Regions from separate parts of the Mesorhizobium sp. M1252 genome, predicted to be linked through region 3. Evidence: riboswitches for the same ligand, from Rfam matches in the RefSeq annotation. Region 3 holds a riboswitch; each other region holds the start of a gene.
The links. Region 3 has a riboswitch for cobalamin ahead of NKH22_RS05540 (aromatic ring-hydroxylating oxygenase subunit alpha). Riboswitches for the same ligand answer to the same signal wherever they lie in the genome.

Region 1: another riboswitch for cobalamin. It lies ahead of NKH22_RS06500 (CbtB domain-containing protein); the one in region 3 lies ahead of NKH22_RS05540 (aromatic ring-hydroxylating oxygenase subunit alpha).
Region 2: another riboswitch for cobalamin. It lies ahead of metE (5-methyltetrahydropteroyltriglutamate--homocysteine S-methyltransferase); the one in region 3 lies ahead of NKH22_RS05540 (aromatic ring-hydroxylating oxygenase subunit alpha).

What each region holds. Positions count from the first base shown of each region.
Region 1 is NZ_JAMYLX010000003.1:13-4,741, forward strand. Features, by position in the region: gene cobO (cob(I)yrinic acid a,c-diamide adenosyltransferase) at 168-782, opposite strand; gene cobU (bifunctional adenosylcobinamide kinase/adenosylcobinamide-phosphate guanylyltransferase) at 784-1,296, opposite strand; gene NKH22_RS06495 (CbtA family protein) at 1,289-2,092, opposite strand; gene NKH22_RS06500 (CbtB domain-containing protein) at 2,108-2,287, opposite strand; cobalamin riboswitch at 2,324-2,519, opposite strand; gene NKH22_RS06505 (gamma-glutamylcyclotransferase) at 2,587-3,279, opposite strand; gene NKH22_RS06510 (aromatic ring-hydroxylating oxygenase subunit alpha) at 3,416-4,591, shown strand; gene NKH22_RS06515 (MFS transporter) at 4,599-4,729, opposite strand, start outside.
Region 2 is NZ_JAMYLX010000028.1:11,371-16,099, reverse strand. Features, by position in the region: gene metE (5-methyltetrahydropteroyltriglutamate--homocysteine S-methyltransferase) at 1-2,348, opposite strand, end outside; cobalamin riboswitch at 2,443-2,590, opposite strand; gene NKH22_RS30185 (adenosine kinase) at 2,999-3,991, opposite strand; gene metK (methionine adenosyltransferase) at 4,100-4,729, opposite strand, start outside.
Region 3 is NZ_JAMYLX010000002.1:428,168-432,896, reverse strand. Features, by position in the region: gene NKH22_RS05560 (ABC transporter ATP-binding protein) at 1-580, shown strand, start outside; gene NKH22_RS05555 (DUF680 domain-containing protein) at 654-887, opposite strand; gene NKH22_RS05550 (DUF680 domain-containing protein) at 959-1,162, opposite strand; gene NKH22_RS05545 (DUF680 domain-containing protein) at 1,229-1,435, opposite strand; cobalamin riboswitch at 1,935-2,136, shown strand; gene NKH22_RS05540 (aromatic ring-hydroxylating oxygenase subunit alpha) at 2,254-3,501, shown strand; gene NKH22_RS05535 (FAD-binding oxidoreductase) at 3,539-4,639, shown strand.

The DNA.
Region 1 (4,729 bases), on a different contig from region 3:
CCCCCCCCCCCCCCCCCCCGCCCCCCACCAACCCCCCCCCCCGGGGGGGGGGGCCCGCCCCCCCCCCCCCGGGGGGGCCCACTGCGTACTACGAGAACCCCCACCCCGATCCGCTTCGCGGATCGACCCTCCCCACAAGGGGGAGGGTAAAAGGTGAGGATAGCCCCTCAAAACTCAATCCCCTGCTGTGCTTTAACGCCGGCCGAAAAATGATGCTTGGTCACGCCCATCTCCGTCACCAGATCCGCCGCCTCGACCAGCGCCGGCTTGGCGTTGCGGCCGGTGACGACGACATGCAGACCTTCGCGCCGCGCTTTCAGCGCCGCCACCACTCTGTCGAGATCGAGATAGTCGTAACGCAGCGCGATGTTCAGTTCGTCCAGCACGACGAGGCTGATCGAGGGATCGGCGATCAGTTCCAGCGCCTTGGCCCAGGCGGCTTCGGCCGCCTTAATGTCGCGCTTCAGATCCTGCGTCTCCCAGGTGAAACCCTCGCCCATCGTGTGCCAGACGACGCGGTCGCCAAACGCCGCGAAGGCATCCTTCTCGCCGGTGTGCCATTTGCCCTTGATGAACTGGACCATTCCGACGCGCTTGCCATAGCCGAGCATGCGCAGCGCCAGCCCGAAGGCAGCCGTGGTCTTGCCCTTGCCGGGTCCGGTGTTGACGATCAGCAGCCCCTTCTCGACCGTCTTTTCCGCGACCTCGGCGTCCTGCACCGCCTTGCGCTTGGCCATCTTGGCGCGATGGCGCTCTTCGTCTTTTGTGTCGATATCGGTCATCTCATTTCACCTTGAGCGGCAGCCCCGCCACCATCAGAAGCACCATATCAGCTACGACCGCGATCTGCTGGTTGAGCCGGCCGGCGGCATCGCGGAACCGGCGTGCCAGCGCATTGTCGGGCACAATGCCTTGTCCGACTTCGTTGGAGACCACGAACCACGGTCCGCGCGGCCGCGAAAGCACATCGGCCAGCCGCCGGCACTCCCCCTCCAGATCATGATCGGCCAGCATATGATTGGTCAGCCACAGCGTCAGGCAGTCGACAAGCACCGGCTGGTTGTCCGGCAATGCCTCGATCGCACCTGCAAGATCAAGCGGGGCATCGATGGTCGCCCATCCCTCGCCGCGGCGCGAGCGGTGCTGCGCGATGCGCTCGCGCATTTCGCCGTCATAGGCTTGCGCGGTGGCGATATAAGCCCATGGCGGCGGCAACGCCGTCGCCAAACTTTCGGCATGCACGCTCTTGCCGGAGCGCGCACCGCCGATGATGAAGGTCAAACTGCGATCAGGCAAAGGTGTCGCGCAGGCTGGTCGCGGTGCCGGTGAAGCGCGCGCGCACTATGCCGACAACCGCGCCGAGCACCACCCAGAACACCAGATTGGTCAGCGTCACCGCCACCACGAACTGATGATGCAGGCCCTCCGGGATCGGCGTTACAAAACTGTCAGGCTGCGGCGCGCCGACAATATGCGGGGCGACGATCAGGACGACGGCGAGCACGGTCAGGGGCGCCGACGTGCGGAAGGTGATAAGGGCAAGACCGATCGCCGTTGCCATCACCGTTGCCCACCACCAGATCTGGCGCTGCATGAGATCGGCCGCCGGCATTGCCGGCAGTTCCGGCGGCAGGCCGAGTCCCGGCGCCAGCGTGAAAACGGCAAAGCCGGCCAGACCCCAGAACACGCCCTGGCGCCAGCTGCCGATGCCACCGGCGAACTCGGAAACCGCCACCAGGACCAGCGCGAAGCCGATGCCGGTGACGATATTGGCGACGACACTGAAGGCGAAGCGCTCGAAGCCGTCGGCCGGCGCCCAGCCTTCGTCCTCCGCCGGCGCGGCTGCTTCAGCCGGTGTTGCGCTGCTCACCGCATTTTCCGCCGGCGCGGCGGTGCTCATGGCATTGGTGTCCGTAGCGTTGGCGGCGGGCACCGCGGCATGCTGATGCTCGTGGCCGCCACCAGCCTTTTCGTAGACCTCCGCCTTGAGGATCAGCGGCACGGTGGCGTAGGCCTGCATGCAGGCGAGAGCGACACCGGCCACGAGCCCTGCGATCGCCGCGATGAACACGACGTTGCGAAACAGGTTCATGATGTCAGATCCTCGTCAGTGGCAGGGAAACGCCATCGAATGGCGATAGTCGTGCGCCGCATTGTGGACCGCATCGATGTGCGAGAAACCGACAACGCCGACGACGAAAATCCCCAGAAACGCGCTAAGCACGAGCTGCATGAAGCGCGACTGCGAGGAGACGGAAGCGCCGAGGGAGACGGAAGCGGAATTCATATCTTGTCCTTTCGCCCTCCACCCGAGGGCATCGAAGTCAGTTCCCTGTCGCCGGCAGGTCTCCTGGCTCGCGGATCAGCGCCCTTCCCCACCTTCCCGAAGAAAAAATCCCCAGTGGCTTGGAGAGGACTACCGCACACAGTTGCGGGGGCAGCCACGGCATTGGGCAACAAGTCAGCCCTCACCGCATTCCCTCTTGGTCCCTAACGGAACCGACGACATGCATGACTATAGGCTGAAACGGCCGCATCCGGCAAACCAAATTCCGCCGGCCAACAGCGCGAATGCGCCATGCGGCGTTACGGGTTCAACGCGGTGATCCGTTCGGCAACCAGCCGCTGCAGCCGCCACAGATGGCGATCATGAATGCCGCGCTCTTCAAGGTTTTTCACCGTGTTGTAGAGATAGTCGGCGCCCGACCCCCAGTGCCCGCAGGACGTGGCCAGCCTTTCGACGACCTTGCCCTCGTCGAGCGGGCCGGAATAGGTCAGGCCGTTGCGGTTGATGACGAAGGCCAATGCCCTGAGCGGTCCGGCCTCGCTTGCAAGCTTCAGCATGCGCGGCCGGTAGCTTGTCGGCTTCAGCGTGATTTCGCGCCGGAAAAGCCGGCCCAACTGCCCGCGCCGGTTACTGTCGGTCAGCCGGAAGGCGACGCCCTTGCATTGTCCGCCACGGTCCAGCGCCATCATCAGGCCGGGGCTGTCCTTGGTGCCGCGCCAGCGCGTCATGTTCATGCAAAAGGACCGATGCCAGCCGCGCGCCAAGGCAACGCGGTCCTCGACATAATCTATTTCCGGTTTCCAGATCAGCGATCCATAGCCGAACAGCCATAGCGGTTCGCTATCCGGGAGTTCGACCTGCAATTCATCCAGCAGCGCGTCATAGTCGGCGTCATCGAGATGCATCGCGTCCGGATCCGGCCCGGGGTCCCTGATCTCGCGCCAGCAGCGCGCGACCAGCTCCGGCGTAAGCGACATCTGTCGTGCGGCCACTTTCCGAATCCCCCCAATTTCCGAATGTCCCATGTCCACGACATGATTATGCGCCGCGCCTGCAACCGGCAATGCGGCACTCTGATTGACAAACGATTTGCCGGGGTGTCGGCTGACGCTTCATAGGAAGCCAGCCATGCATCCCAGCCCGAGCGAGCGCGACCCCTATAACGGCCTGAGCCGGGCCGAACCGACGCTACCGTCGTCGGCCTATTGGGATAGCGAGGCTTACCAGCGCGATCTCGACGCCATCTGGCACAAAAGCTGGCTGCTCGTCTGCCGCGAGGCCGATCTTGCCCAGCCTTTGGCATTCAGGACATTCCGCGTTGGCACACAGGAAATCGTCGTGCTCCGCGACGACACCGGCGAGTTGCGCGCCTTCCACAACACCTGCCGGCATCGCGGCTCGCAGCTTTGCCAGGAAAGCGAGGGCCGGCTGAAAGCGCGGCTCATCACTTGCCCCTACCATGCCTGGTCCTACTCGCTGCGCGGCGATCTCGTGCGCGTTCCCTCGAAATCGCTGCCAGATGGTTTCGACAAGGCAGATCATCCGCTCTACCGGGTGGCGCTGTCGGTATGGCGCGGCTTTGTCTTTGTGAACCTTCAGCAGGCTGCGGCCGGCTCCGCCGGGACCTCCTTCGATCCCGCATCCGGCGACCTCGCCAACTGGCCGCTGGAAACTCTGGTATCAGGCCATGTCCTGCGCAAGGTGATGAACTGCAACTGGAAGATCTTCTGGGAGAACTTCAACGAGTGCCTGCATTGCCCAGGCGTCCACAAGGACCTGTCTCGGCTGGTGCCGATATACGGCCGCGGCCTGATGAGCCGGCACGACGACCCCGACTGGGTCCGCCATGCCGACAATGACGCACCGGAGTTTTCGGGTGGCCTGCGCGCCGGCGCCGAGACCTGGTCGCGCGACGGACATGCCCATGGCCCGGTCTTCCCGGGCCTGACGCCGGCCGAGCGTGCGGCCGGACAGACCTATGCCACCAGCCTGCCCTCGATGTTCATCGTTGGCCATGTCGATTATGTCAGGACGGTGCGACTGATGCCGCTCGGTCCCGAACAGACCGAACTCACCGCCGAGTGGCTGTTCGCGCCCGAGGCGCTGGCTGAGACGGACATCGACAATGTCGTCGCCTTCGGCACCCAGGTGCTGGAGGAGGATGCCGCGATCTGCGAGATCAATCAGAAAGGCCTGCGCTCGATGCGCCACCAGGCCGGCGTGCTAATGCCGGAGGAGTACGATCTGCACCGCTTCCACAACTGGGTGCGCGAGCGGCATGCAGCGCTTGAGGCAACCGCCTGATCGGCGGCTAAAGCGACTTCGGCAGATAGCGCCAGGAGATAAAGCCGCAAACCGCGGCCAGAATGCCCAGCGTCACGAACACCGAGCCGAGGCCGAAAAACGCCAGCACCACCGAATAGACCAGCGGCGGCGTCAGCT
Region 2 (4,729 bases), on a different contig from region 3:
GCCTGCACTTTCTGCCGGAGCGCGCGTGCTGCAGCGACCATGTTAATGAGGGCAGGGCGGACCTCCTCCCATTTGCGTGTTTTGAGGCCACAGTCCGGGTTTATCCACAGTTGGCCGTCGGACAGTCGCTCGCGGGCAAGCATGACTAAGTCCGAAATCTCGCCGACTTCCGGGACGCGTGGTGAGTGAATATCATAGACGCCAGGACCGATTTCGTTCGGATATTTGGAGCTCGTGAAGGCGTCCAACAGTTCCATCTTCGAGCGCGACGTCTCAATCGAAATGACATCCGCATCCATTCCAGCGATCGCGTGAATGATCTCGTTGAACTCCGAATAGCACATGTGGGTATGAATTTGAGTCGCGTCCTTTACACCCGTTGAAGCGATCCGGAAACATTCGACAGCCCAGTCGAGATAGACTTTCCAGTCAGATTGGCGCAGTGGCAATCCTTCGCGAAACGCGGCCTCATCGATCTGGACCATCCTTGCGCCGGATCTTTCGAGATCCGTCACTTCGTCGCGGATGGCGAGCGCGATCTGGCGGCAGGCTTCGGAGCGGGGTACGTCGTCGCGAACAAAAGACCAGTTGAGAATGGTGACTGGGCCTGTGAGCATTCCCTTCACGGGCTTTTCCGTAAGCGACTGGGCGAATTGCCACCAGCGCACTGTCATCGGATTGCGCCTCGATACGTCGCCGAAAATGATGGGGGGACGCACGTAGCGCGACCCATAGCTTTGTACCCAGGCATGCTGGGTGAGCGCGAAGCCGGACAACTGCTCGCCGAAATGCTGTACCATGTCGTTTCGCTCGAACTCACCATGCACCAGCACGTCCAGCCCGATCTCTTCCTGCCAGCGAATTGCAGCCTCGATCTCCTTCTTCAGGAACGTCTCATAGTCGACATAGCTCAGCTGGCCCTTCGCATGAGCGGCCCGCGCCTTGCGTACCTGCGGCGTCTGCGGGAAGGACCCGATGGTCGTCGTCGGGAACGGCGGCAGCCCGAGTGAGCCGGCCTGGACTCTGGAGCGCTCGCCAAAAGCGCTCTCTCGTCGCTTCGCGCTGTCCTGAATGCTAGCGATCCGCCCCTGAACAAGCGGGTCATGGATCCTCGTGGATGTCACGCGCGTGGCGGCAGCCTCGGCAGACGCTTTCAACGCGCCTGCCACCGCATCCCTGCCTTGGGACAGGGCCCGGGCCAGCAAGACCAGCTCGTCGGTCTTCTGGGCCGCGAAGGCGAGCCACGACCTGATGTCCGCGTCGAGTTCCGTCTCCATGCGCAGATCAATCGGCACATGCAGCATCGAGCAAGAAGGCGCGATCTCGACGCGGTCCAAGGGCCAGCCGGCGACGATCGGTTTGATGCGGTCGAGAATGGCGGGCAGGTTCGCACGCCAGACGTTGCGGCCATCGATCAAGCCAAGCGAGAGCACCAGATCCTTCGGAGCGAGCCGAGCCACCGTTTCCAGCTGCTCGGGAGCGCGCACGAGATCAATATGCAGGCCGGCCAGGGGCAGAGAAATCGCGGTTTCGAGATTGTCTCCCAGCGACCCGAAATACGTAGCCAGCATGATCTTCAGCTCGGGCGCGGCTTTCGACAGCTGGCCATAGGCGAATTCGAACGCAGCTCGTTCGTTCGGGTTCAGATCGAGGACAAGCGCTGGCTCATCGATCTGCACCCAGTCGGCTCCCGACAGCTTCAGCCTCTCCAGAAGCTGCTCGTAAACCGGCAGCAGCCGCGGTAGGAGAGCGATGGGACCGAACCCCTCGGCAGGCGATTTCGCCAGCTTGAGGAAGGTGATGGGTCCAAGGATGACTGGGCGTGTGTGAATGCCGAGAGCTTTAGCCTCGAGGAAGTAATCGACCGGCTTCGATGACGAGAGGGCGAACGTCTGATCATCATCGAGTTCCGGCACAATGTAGTGGTAGTTGGTGTCAAACCACTTGGTCATTTCCATCGCGGTTACACCAGGTCCATGAGCCTCCTCCTGGTAACCAGCGTGTCCACAATCCTCCGTCTGACCCTGGTTGCCGCGCGCCATTGCGAAGTAGATGTCAAGTGGGACCTCGCCGCTATTCCAGCCGTAACGGGATGGAACGGCCCCGACCATGGCTGCGGTGTCGAGCACATGGTCGTAAAGCGAGAAGTCGTTCGACGGGATTTTCGACACGCCGCGATCGCGCTGCTCTTCCCAGCTAGCGGCACGGAGCGCCTTCGACGTCGTGAGAAGGTCGCCAGCGGACGATGTTCCGGACCAGTAGCTTTCAAGCGCGAATTTCAGTTCTCGCCGACGACCGAAGCGCGGCACGCCGAGCGTTGCTACAGGAATTTGCTGAGAGACAGTCATGTCATACCCCGATGATTGGGGCGTCGGTGACAAGGAAGGCGCTAGCAGGCCGGCATCAACGCCGGGTTGCAGCGGCCACCGAGACACCCCGCCCGTGGACGTAATTCGCGTGGCAGGCCTCCTGGCTCGCGGGGTTGGCTCGCCGCTAACAGTTGCGGGGGCAGCGCCGGCATCGCACCGGCTTCCCTCTTAGCTCCGCTGCGGCAGCGCCGCACGCGAGAACCACGACACGCAGACAATCACAGCAGTTCGCTCTTTTGTCAATGACGCATAACGAAATGTTTATGTAGTTATGTGATCGCGCTTTTACGCCTTTGTCTAGCATTGTGAAATATTCAGTCTGCTGCCCGCATTCGGCATCGTGGGACGTGATCGCAAGTCAAGTCCGACGGACGCCGCGAGTTCTCCGTTACCTCAGGAACCTTACTGGCCTTCCCCAAGCTGAGCTTCTGGAAAATGCTGGTGACGATCTGGATGACGGTGAATGCCGTCATGGCAAGCACGCCTTGCACCGCTCCTCCAGCGAGCTTCACGGCAGCAGCATGGGTCAGTTCTCCGAAGCGAATGGCTGTCGCTATCAGCGAGCTTTGACACAGTTCCGCCACTGCGGTCATCGCGTCAGTAGGGCGGCTGGTTAGTTGCCGGCGCATCTACAGCAACCCAGCCCCTTCCGCCTCGCGGCGCAAATTCTGCCTTGGCCTTGGGCCGATCTGCTGGATCACCAGGCCGGCCGCCAGCGAGCCAAGGTCGCCGCAGGTCTTGAGGTTGCGGCCCTGCGTGTAGCCATGCAGGAAACCGGCGGCGTAGAGGTCGCCGGCGCCGGTGGTGTCGACCAACTCCTTGATGGCGGTCGCCTCGATGACCACGGTCTCGTCGCCGCGCACGATCACCGAGCCTTTTTCGGAACGGGTGACGGCGGCAATCTTGCAGTCCTTGCGGATCTGAGCCAGCGCCTCGTCGAAGGATTTTGTCTGGTAGAGCGACTTGATCTCGTGGCTGTTGGCAAAGACGATGTCGACAGTGCCCGAGCGCATCAGCTCGAGGAACTCGTCCCGGTAGCGGTCGACGCAGAACGAATCCGACAACGTCATCGACACTTCGCGTCCGGCCTCGTGTGCGAGCTTCGCCGTCTGCCGGATCGCCTCCTTGGCGCGCGGCGGATCCCACAAATAGCCCTCGAAATAGGTAACCTTGGCGCCGGATGCCTTGTCGGCCTCGACATCCTCAGGGCCAAGCTCGACGCAGGCGCCGAGATAGGTGTTCATCGAGCGCTCGCCGTCGGGCGTGACGAAGATCATAGAGCGCGCCGTCGGCGGCTCGCCCTTGAGCGGCCTGGTGTCGAAGGCGACACCCTGTGCATGGATATCGTGCGCATAGATTTCGCCCAGCGCATCGTTGGAGACCTTGCCGAAGAAGGCGGCGCGGCCGCCGAAGCTGGCTACGCCGGCCGCCGTGTTGCCGGCACTGCCGCCGGAGGCCTCGATCGCCGGGCCCATGCGGCTGTAGAGCAGTTCGGCGCGGCGCGTGTCGATCAGGTTCATCGCGCCCTTGATGATGCCGTTGATCTCGAGGAATGCCTCGTCGCACTGGGCGATGATGTCGACAATGGCATTGCCGATGCAAAGCACGTCATAATCCGGCATCAATGTCTCCGCCAAAAAATCCGAGCCGGCTTCTCGCCACGCCTGCCAGGCGCGGGTCTGCCCGGTGGAAATGGGCTTTCCGCTTGCCAATCCGTTCGCCGGCGGCTCTCACGGGGCGGCGAGTCCTGCCTCGCGACGCAATTCGTCCGCCCTGTCTGTCTTCTCCCAGGTGAAATCAGGCTCTTCACGGCCGAAATGGCCATAGGTCGCTGTATTGCGGTATATAGGGCGTAAGAGATCAAGCATCTTGATAATGCCTTTCGGTCTGAGATCGAACAACTCAAGAATGAGGCGCTCGATCCTGCTTTCCTCAACCCTGGCTGTCCCGAACGTGTTGACCATGACGGAAACCGGACTGGCCACGCCGATTGCGTAAGCAAGCTGCACCTCGCACACGTCTGCAAGTCCGCTAGCGACGATGTTCTTTGCGACATAGCGGGCAGCATAGGCAGCTGAGCGGTCAACCTTGGACGGGTCCTTGCCCGAGAAGGCGCCGCCGCCATGACGACCCATCCCGCCATAGGAATCGACGATGATCTTGCGTCCAGTGAGACCGCAGTCGCCGCGCGGCCCGCCCACTACGAATCGCCCCGTCGGATTGACCAGAATTCTGATATCCTTGGTGTCCAGGTGGGTCGGCAGGACAGGCTTTATGATTTCCTCAATGACGCCCTCGCGGACAGTCTCTTGCGAGACCTGCTCGTCATGTTGCGTAGACACGACGATGGTATCCAGAGC
Region 3 (4,729 bases):
GCTCAAGGAATCGATGCCTGCCACGACCATGATCTACGTCACCCACGATCAGGTCGAAGCGATGACGCTGGCCGACCGCATCGTGGTGCTGAAGGACGGCCATATCGAGCAGGTCGGCACGCCGATGGATCTCTACAAGAAGCCCGGCAATCTGTTCGTTGCCCAGTTCATCGGCTCGCCGGCCATGAACATCCTGCCGGCGACGATCGACAGAACGGGCAACCCGACAATCGTCAGCCATGTCGGCGGCCGCAAGGCAACGGTGCCGATCGCAACGCCTGCGTCAGCCAAGGGTGCGGCAGTCAGCTTCGGCGTGCGGCCGGAGGATCTGTTGGCCGCCACCGGCGCGGAATATCTTTTCGAGGGCGTGGTGGACTATGTCGAGCAACTCGGCGAGGTGCAGCTTGTCTATGTCGATATCGGCCGCGCCGACCTGCCGTTGGTGACCAAGCTGCCCGGCAATGTCGAGGTCAAGCGCGGGGAAAAGCTGCGGCTGACCGCGGATGCCGGGGACCTGCACATCTTCGACGCCGATGGGCACTCCTTCTCGCTCAAGCCGGTGGAAGTGAAGGCGGCTTGAGATAGCTGCGTCGTACAGGCATGAAAAAAGAGCGGCGGGCCAGGCCCGCCGCTCTTTTTTTATGCTTCGGCTGTTAGTTGTTGCCGAACCGATCCCTGTCGCTGCTCTGAGGAACGAACTTCTGTTGGTCGTTCGACGAGTTCAGCAGCTTGTAGACCGCCGAGTTGGTGCCGGTCGACGAAGTGCGGGTGGTGTCGACGGCAGCGGCCGGCTGGTTGGCGCCATTGGAGCCATAATTGTCGCTGCCGGCAAAGGCAGCGCTCGAAACAGCCAGAACGGCTGCGGTGGCAAGAACGATCTTCTTCATTTTAGTCTCCTGAATTTTTCTGATGCCGCCAGCTGCAGCGGATAAGCCCGCCACGTGCTGGAAACCGGCTTTTAGCGGCCGAAAAGGTTACGGTCGGCACCGTGGGCAGGCGCCTGCTCGGCTGGAGCCGACTTCTCAACCGAAGCCGTATGGCCACTATCGGTCGACGTAATCGCAGGCTGGTTGGCGCCGTTCGAACCGTAGTTGTCGCTGCCGGCGAAAGCGCTGCCGGAGATGGCCAAAACGGCGGCGGCAGCAAGGATGATCTTTTTCATTTCAAATACTCCTGAATTTTTTTTGATCCCGAGAGCGACGGGTCAGCCGCCCTTCTTTGGTCGGGATCAGCGATTGCCGTAGAGGTCGCGGTCGGCGCCCTGAACGACAGGCTGCTTGTCAGCGTGCGCCGGCTTCTGAATGGAAGCCGTATACGAGCTGTCGACCGAGACGGCTGGCTGGTTCGCACCATTGGAACCGTAATTGTCGCTACCGGCGAAGGCGCTGCCGGTGATCGCCAAAACGGCTGCGGCAGTGAGGATGATCTTTTTCATTTTTAGTACTCCAGTTTGTCTGTCCGTCTAGCGGCGTGTCTTGGGAGGGAATTCGCGTCGTTCGGAGAGCCCCGATGTGGGAAAGCCATAGGCTGGTTTCCAATCACGAAGTTGTTCCGTGTGGACCACGGTCCTGCACCTTGAAATTGTGCCAGGAAGTTCCTCTATGGTCATTTACCGCATTGTTTTCAGTTGCTTATGTCGAACCGAGTGGTTCGCTCCGGTGTCGGTTTCCGGGCCGTCGTTCACACCGTCCTGCACGCATTGTCAACAGAAACGAACCGTTCGGTTCGATTAGAGATTGCTAATAGTAACTTTTCGATACCGTTGAGCCCTTTTTGCCCCCGATCGAACTGGATTCGCAGCGATTCGAACGGCGATGATGGCGTCGCAAGAAACGTCTCAGCTCTTTGACCGGCGGCGGGGGGCGTATGCCGCGCGTGTCGCGCCGCATGGATACGATGTCGCTTTCATGCCGACGTCGCGATCGCTGCCGTGATTAGATGATCGCATCTCAGGTGCCGCTTCGTGACGACGCAGCGGAGAATTGGGAAGCCGGTCAGAATCCGGCGCTGCCCCCGCAACGGTGGTGGAGTTCAAGTCGCAACGGGAGACCACTGGGCAAGAGCCTGGGAAGGTGTCGCGATGGTCCGCATGGACAACTCCAGAGCCCGGAAACCAGCCCGAGATGCCTAGACTCGACTGATCGCGGTGGGCGGTCAAGAGGTGGATAGTGCATGTCCGGAGCCGCGCCGGCCTGCGTCCGATCCTTCCTCCATCACCACCAAGTTCAGTCCTTAAACCACGAGGACAGAACTATGGATACGCGCAACGACATGCTGAGGCTCCTGAACGGCCGCAAGCAAGGCTTTTCGCTGGAACAGCCCTTCTACACCGACCCGGACTATTTCAAGCTCGACATGGAGCTCATCTGGTATCGCGACTGGCTGTTCATCGGCCATGATTGCGAACTGCCGAAGCCCGGCAGCTATATCACCGTGCAGATCGGCGATTATCCGGTGGTGCTGGTCCGCGACCAGAAGGGCAACATCAACGCCTTTCACAATTCCTGCCGCCATCGCGGCAGCCGTGTCTGCAACACTGAGAAGGGCATGGCGGCAAAGCTTGTCTGCCCCTATCACCAGTGGACCTACGAGCTTGACGGCCGGCTGCTGTTTGCCCGCCAGATGGCCGACGGTTTCGACAAGAGCCAGTTCGGCCTGAAGCCCGTCGCCTGCGAGAGCGTCGGCGGCTACATCTTCATCTGCCTGGCAAAAGAACCTGCCGACTTTGCGCCGATGCGCGCCATGATGGAGCCCTACCTCAAGCCGCACCGGCTGAATGAAGCCAAGGTCGCCTTCGAGAGCACCATCATCGAGAAGGGCAACTGGAAGCTGGTCTGGGAAAACAACCGCGAATGCTATCACTGCGCCGGCAATCATCCGGAGCTGTGCAAGACATTCCCCGAAGCGCCGACGGTGACCGGCGTGCAGGGCGCCGACAGCGATCCGGAGATGCTGGCGCACTGGGCGAAATGCGAGGCGGCGGGCCTGCCGAGCAAGTTCCGCATCGATCCGGCCGGGCAATACCGCGCCACCCGCGCGCCGCTGCTGCGCGATGCCGTCAGCTACACGATGTCGGGAAAGCGCGCGGTGACGAAGAACCTGTCCGACACTGTTGCCGCCGACCGCATCGGCACCTTGATGCACTACCACTATCCGACGACCTGGAACCACATCCTGATCGACCATGCGGTCACCTTCCGGGTGCTGCCGATCAGCGCCACGCAAACCGCGGTGACGACCAAGTGGCTGGTGCACAAGGATGCGGTCGAGGGCGTCGACTACAACCTTGAAGAGCTCACCCACGTCTGGACCGAGACCAACGACCAGGACCGCCGCATCGTCGAGGAAAACGCCTTCGGCATCCTGTCGCCGGCCTATGAGCCCGGCCCCTATTCGGAGCTGCATGAGGGCGGCGTGATCCAGTTCGTCGAATGGTACGCGGCCTTCATCGGCCCGCGCCTTGCCGAAGGCGGCCGGCCGGCGCTGCGCAACGTCGCGTGAGCTGGAGCAGGCGAGGAAGGACCGGAGGATGAATGCGATGACGGATCTTGGGCTCTATCGCCATCTTGACCAGATGGCGCCGTGGAACGATAGGCTGCAGGTGCTGGAAGTGATCGGCGTCAGCGACGAGGCGCCTGACGTCAAGACCTTCACCTTCCGCTCCGACAACCAGACCTGGTTCCGCTACAAGCCGGGCCAGTTCCTGACGCTGGAACTGCCGACACCGGACGGGCCGCTGATGCGCACCTATACGCTGTCGTCGTCACCATCGCGGCCGTTTTCGATCGCGGTGACGGTCAAGGCGCAGGCCGGCAGCATCGGCACGCGCTGGATGTTCGACCATCTGGTGCCTGGTTCGCATGTCAAGGCCTATGGACCGGCCGGCGACTTCTCGTTGCACAGCCACCCGGCGGCCAAATACCTGTTCATTTCCGCCGGCTCCGGCGTGACGCCGATGATGTCGATGCTGCGCTGGCTGAACGACTGCGCGCCATGGACCGATGTCGGTTTCGTCAACTGCGCGCGGCGTGCCGAAGAGATCATCTTCCGCAAGGAACTCGAACTGCTCGGCGGCCATATGCCCGGCCTGTCGCTCGGCTTCATGATCGAGGAACGTTCCAGCCGCGAGGGCTGGTACGGTCATATGGGGCGCATCGACGCGATCCGGCTGCCCTTGCTGGCTCCGGATTTCCGCGAGCGCGAAATCTTCTGCTGCGGCCCCGATCCGTTCATGCGCGCCGTGCGCGGCATGCTGGATGCCGCCGGCTTCGACATGACGAAATACCATCAGGAGAGCTTTGCCGCGCCTGTGATGGAGGAAATTCCGGCGCCGTTTGCCTCCCCGGTCGAGGACGGCATCGCTGCACCTGTCGAAGCCGTGACGCCGATCCGCTTCTCGCTTTCGGAGGTTGATGCCGGCTGCGTCGCCGGCCAGACCGTGCTGCAGACCGCGCGCAGCTCGGGCGTGCGGATTCCCGCCGCCTGCGAGTTCGGCCTGTGCGGCACCTGCAAGGTGAAGAAGGTCTCCGGCGAAGTCGAGATGAGCCACAATGGCGGCATCCTCGACCACGAGATCGATGACGGTTTCATCCTTGCCTGCTGCTCGAAACCGTTGTCGGCGCTCGAAATCGAGGCTTGAGCCGGTCGACTTCGCCGCAACGGTCGCCGACGCAGGCGTTGTGTTCGCGGGTCTTTGTCTTGCCAAGCATAGGCCGAGTGATTTAGACGC